DNA from 2 places in the Kitasatospora sp. NBC_01560 genome. Region 2 is predicted to be linked to the other one. Evidence: riboswitches for the same ligand, from Rfam matches in the RefSeq annotation. Region 2 holds a riboswitch; the other holds the start of a gene.
What was found. Region 2 has a riboswitch for glycine ahead of gcvP (aminomethyl-transferring glycine dehydrogenase). Riboswitches for the same ligand answer to the same signal wherever they lie in the genome.
Positions count from the first base shown of each region.

Region 1: another riboswitch for glycine. It lies ahead of gcvT (glycine cleavage system aminomethyltransferase GcvT); the one in region 2 lies ahead of gcvP (aminomethyl-transferring glycine dehydrogenase).

Region 1 is NZ_CP109364.1:6,070,978-6,073,360, reverse strand. Features, by position in the region: gene OH807_RS26515 (enhanced serine sensitivity protein SseB) at 1-670, opposite strand, end outside; glycine riboswitch at 831-937, shown strand; gene gcvT (glycine cleavage system aminomethyltransferase GcvT) at 1,171-2,292, shown strand; gene gcvH (glycine cleavage system protein GcvH) at 2,370-2,383, shown strand, end outside.
Region 2 is NZ_CP109364.1:1,972,015-1,974,397, reverse strand. Features, by position in the region: gene OH807_RS08125 (PRC and DUF2382 domain-containing protein) at 1-744, opposite strand, end outside; glycine riboswitch at 968-1,071, shown strand; gene gcvP (aminomethyl-transferring glycine dehydrogenase) at 1,312-2,383, shown strand, end outside.

The sequences.
Region 1 (2,383 bases), 4.1 Mb from region 2:
CGTTCACGGCGGCCGGGTCGGCCGGGGCCGACCGGTCCAGCTGGACGCCGAGGAACATCACCGTCGGCTCGCCCTCGACGCTGGCCAGCGCCCGCCGGGCGGTGAGCACGCCGGGCAGCAGGGAGAGTTCGGCGCGGCAGGCGGCGAGGAAGGCCTCCGGGTCCTCGCCCGGCACCGGCTCGCGCAGCGCCACCCGGCCGCCGGTCGGGCCGCCCGCCTCCTCGGCGGCCGCCCAGCGGTCCTCGCGCGGCCCGCGCCGCAGCTCGGCCACGCCCTGCGGCGGCACCGGGATGCCGACCGCCGCCTCCGGGTTCACCGCGATGCCCACGCCCAGCGGCAGGCCGCGGGCGAACTCCCAGACCGGCGCGACCGCGAAGGCCATCCCGGGCGCCTGCTGCAGGAACACCTCCTGCGAGGAGAAGACCGGTACGTACGGCTCGCCGGCCAGCTCGACCGTCGGCAGGTTCAGCGCCTGCCCCTGCGGGTCGGCCCCGGCCGGCAGCGGCACCCAGACGTGGCTGCGGGCCAGCACCTCGAACACCCGCGGCGTCGCGCCCGGATCGCCGAGCGCGGCGGTGAGCACCTGCTCCAGCTCGTTGGCCGGCCATCCGCCGCCCGGCACGGACCCCTCCGGGCCGCCCCACCCCTGCTGCTCCACCGGGTACCCCATGCGCCCCTTGTACCGCCTCACTGGCTCGTCGACGCGTGCAGCCTAGCGGGCCGCCCGGGGCCCCTCTCCCGCACGGGCGCCGGACGTGCCATGATGTCCGCGTCCCCGCGTGCTTCCGTGTGTTTCGCGCAGGGGCCCTCCTAACTCCATACCGGCCGTTCGAACCCGCGCGGGAGAGTCCGGAGTGCCGCCCCCAGGCGGCAGGACCGGCGCCGAAGGAGCAAGTCCTCCCCGGAATCTCTCAGGCACCCCTACCGCACGGATTAGGCACATCTGGAAAGTGGCGCACGGCCCTGTCGTGCACCCACCCACGGTGCAAGCCGCCATGCTGTCCTGTTAGCTGTAAAGAGCTGCGGGCCCGCGTGCGGTGAAGCTCTCAGGTACGACGACAGATGGGGAGACCCAGCCGCCGCATGCCCGCGCGCAGGCCAGGTCCCTCTCCGAGCGGGGCCGGTCCGGCGTGCGCACCCCTGAGTGCCCAGACCGAGGAGTTCCAGGCCATGTCGTCCCTCCGCCTCACCGCGCTCGACGCGCTGCACCGCAGCCTCGGCGCCACCATGACCGACTTCGCCGGCTGGGACATGCCGCTGCGTTACGGCAGCGAGCGCGAGGAGCACCTCGCCGTCCGCACCAAGGCCGGTCTCTTCGACCTCTCGCACATGGGCGAGATCACCGTCACCGGCCCGCAGGCCGGCGAGATGCTGGACCACGCGCTGGTCGGCTTCGTCTCCGCGCTGGGCGTGCTGCGCGCCCGCTACACCATGATCTGCGCCGAGGACGGCGGCATCCTGGACGACCTGATCGTCTACCGCCTGCGCGAGGACGCCTTCCTGGTCGTCGCCAACGCCTCCAACGCCCAGCTGGTGCTGGACGAGCTGATCGCCCGCGCCAAGGGCTTCGACGCCGTCGTCACGGACGACCGCGACACCTACGCGCTGATCGCCGTCCAGGGCCCGGAGGCGACCGGCATTCTCGCCGACACCACCGAGGCCGACCTGCCGGGCCTCAAGTACTACGCGATCCTCCCGGCCCAGGTGGCCGGCCGCGACGTGCTGCTCGCCCGCACCGGCTACACCGGTGAGGACGGCTTCGAGATCTTCTGCAACCCGGGCGACGCCGAGCACATCTGGCAGGCGCTGACCGGGGCCGGCGCCGACCGCGGCCTCGTCGCGTGCGGCCTGTCCTGCCGCGACACGCTGCGCCTGGAGGCCGGCATGCCGCTGTACGGCCACGAGCTCTCCACCGAGCTGACCCCGTTCGACGCCGGTCTCGGCCGGGTGGTCCGCTTCGACAAGACCACCAACGAGGGTGCGTTCGTCGGCCGCAAGGCGCTGGAGAAGGCCGCCGCCGAGGCCGAGGCCAACCCGCCGCGGGTGCTGGTCGGCCTGGTCTCCGAGGGCAAGCGCGTGCCGCGCGCCGAGTACACGGTCGTCTCCGCCGACGGCGAGCCGATCGGCCGGATCACCTCCGGTGCGCCGTCCCCCACCCTGGGCAAGCCGGTCGCCATCGCGTACGTGGACGCGGCGCACGCCGCTCCCGGCACCGCCGTGGCGGTCGACGTCCGCGGCAAGCACGAGCCGGTCCAGGTCGTGGCGCTGCCGTTCTACAAGCGCGCCCGCTGACCCACACCCCTTCCCGAGGCACGTCCGGCTCACGGGCCGCTTCGTCGTACCCGCTTCCCATCCTGGAGAATGACGCCATGAGCAACCCCCA
Region 2 (2,383 bases):
GTTCGCGGCGGGGGTGGCGGCCGGTGCGGCCTGCGGGCGCTGCTCCGGGGTGACGGGTGCCGCGGGGGCGGCGGCGGGCGCGGTGGTGCTGAGGGTCCGCACGTTGGCCTCCGTGGCGGTGTCGTTCGGCCTGCCGGTGCCGGCGGCCGGGGTGGTGTGGGAGACGGGTGTAGGGGCGGGGGCAGGGGCAGGGGGCGTGGCGTCGGCCGGGTGGAAGGCCAGTGGCTTGGTGCCGGCCGCTGCGGCCGGGGGATCGGCGGGCTTCGCCTCGGCCGCGTTGCCGGCCATCGCGGTGGCCGCGGCCGCCGCTGCTGCCGCCGCTGCTGCCGGCGCCGCTGCCGCTGCCGCGGGGGCTGCTGCCGGGACGGAGCCGAAGTCCAGGTCGGCCGGCTGCGAACCGGAGCCGTCCCCCGAGGACGGTCGCCCGTCGAACGGGGTGTCCAGCCCGTAGTAGCGGTACAGCTGTAGCTCCTGCGCGGGCGACAGGTGCTGGCCCACGCCGAAGTCCGGCGATTCCTTCACCAGCGACTTGTCGTACGGCACCCGCAGCTCGTCGCCGGAGAACTCGCTCGTGGTCAGGGGGACGAAGGCGTCCCGGCCGAAGATGCCGGTCCGGACGGCGGCCCACTCGGGCTGCCCGGTGGCGTCGTCCAGGTACACCTCGTCGACCGTGCCGATCTTGTCTCCGTTGCGGTCGACCGCCTTGTGGCCGATGAGGTCCCGGGGGTCGATATCGGTCTGCACTCTTTCCTCCAGTGCGCTGCGCCTGCGGAACTCCCGCAGGCAGGCGGTCGGCCCGCCCGTCCCGTCCGCCACTTCACACCAAATGCCATGAACCGGACGCCCGCGACCGGGGCGGGGCCGGACGGGCACCGCGCTGCGCCGTACGGGTCACGGCCGACCTGCCGGAGTGACCGGGCGCACCCGTGATCGAAGGCCCTCCCGCTGGTACCCTGGGCGCGACCGCCGAGCCCGCTCGGGAGAGTCCCCGACAGCGAAAGTCACTGGTCGGGGCGCCGAAGGAGCAACTCCTCCCCGGAATCTCTCAGGCATCCGTACCGTGTGGGATAGGTCACTCTGGAAAGCAGGGCAGGACCGCCGGCGAGGGAGCCGGTGGCCACCACCCTCACCGACGGTGCAAGCCGGCGGTGCGCCCACAGCGCACCGCGCGGGCGAAGCTCTCAGGTCCCGATGACAGAGGGGGAGGCCTGTCGGGTCCGCCCGCCCAGGCCGGTCCGCTGTTGTCGACAGCGGCTGGGCCGCCCGGCGTGCGTACCCCCGCCGGTCCGTGACCAGGAGGCCTCGACCACCATGAACGCCCAGTCGAACGCGGGACGCCCCAGCGGCAACCCGACCCTCACCGAGCTTGAGCTGGCCAGCCCCTTCGAGAACCGCCACATCGGCCCCGACGCCGCCGCGCAGGACAAGATGCTGGCGCACATCGGCTACGGCTCGCTGGACGAGCTCGCCGCCACCGCGGTGCCCGAGGCGATCCGCTCCATCACCGGCCTCGACCTCCCCGGCGGCCGCAGCGAGGCGCAGGTGCTGGCCGAGCTGCGCGAGCTGGCCGGCCGCAACCAGGTGCTCCAGCCGATGATCGGCCTGGGCTACTACGGCACCTTCACCCCGCCGGTGATCCTGCGCAACGTCCTGGAGAACCCGGCCTGGTACACGGCCTACACGCCGTACCAGCCGGAGATCTCGCAGGGCCGCCTGGAGGCGCTCCTCAACTTCCAGACCCTGGTCTCCGACCTGACCGGCCTGCCCACCTCCGGCTCCTCGCTGCTCGACGAGAGCACCGCGGCCGCCGAGGCGATGGCCCTGGCCCGCCGGGTGACCAAGGTCAAGGGCGGTGTCTTCCTGGTCGACGCCGAGACCCTGCCGCAGACCGTCGCGGTGATCAACACCCGCGCGGTCCCGACCGGTGTCGAGGTCGTCGTCGCCGACCTCTCCGACGGCATCCCGGCCGAGATCGCCGAGCGCGGCGTCTTCGGTGTGCTGCTCCAGTACCCGGGCGCCACCGGTGTGGTCCGCGACCTCACCGCCGTCATCGAGGAGGCCCACGGCCTCGGCGCGATCGTCGCCGTCGCCGCCGACCTGCTGGCGCTGACCCTGCTGAAGTCCCCGGGCTCGCTCGGCGCCGACATCGCCTGCGGCACCTCGCAGCGCTTCGGCGTTCCGATGGGCTTCGGCGGCCCGCACGCCGGCTACCTCTCCGTCCGCGCCGAGTACGCCCGCTCGCTGCCCGGCCGCCTGGTCGGCGTCTCCGTCGACGCCGACGGCAACCGCGCCTACCGCCTGGCGCTGCAGACCCGCGAGCAGCACATCCGCCGCGAGAAGGCCACCAGCAACATCTGCACCGCCCAGGTGCTGCTGGCCGTGA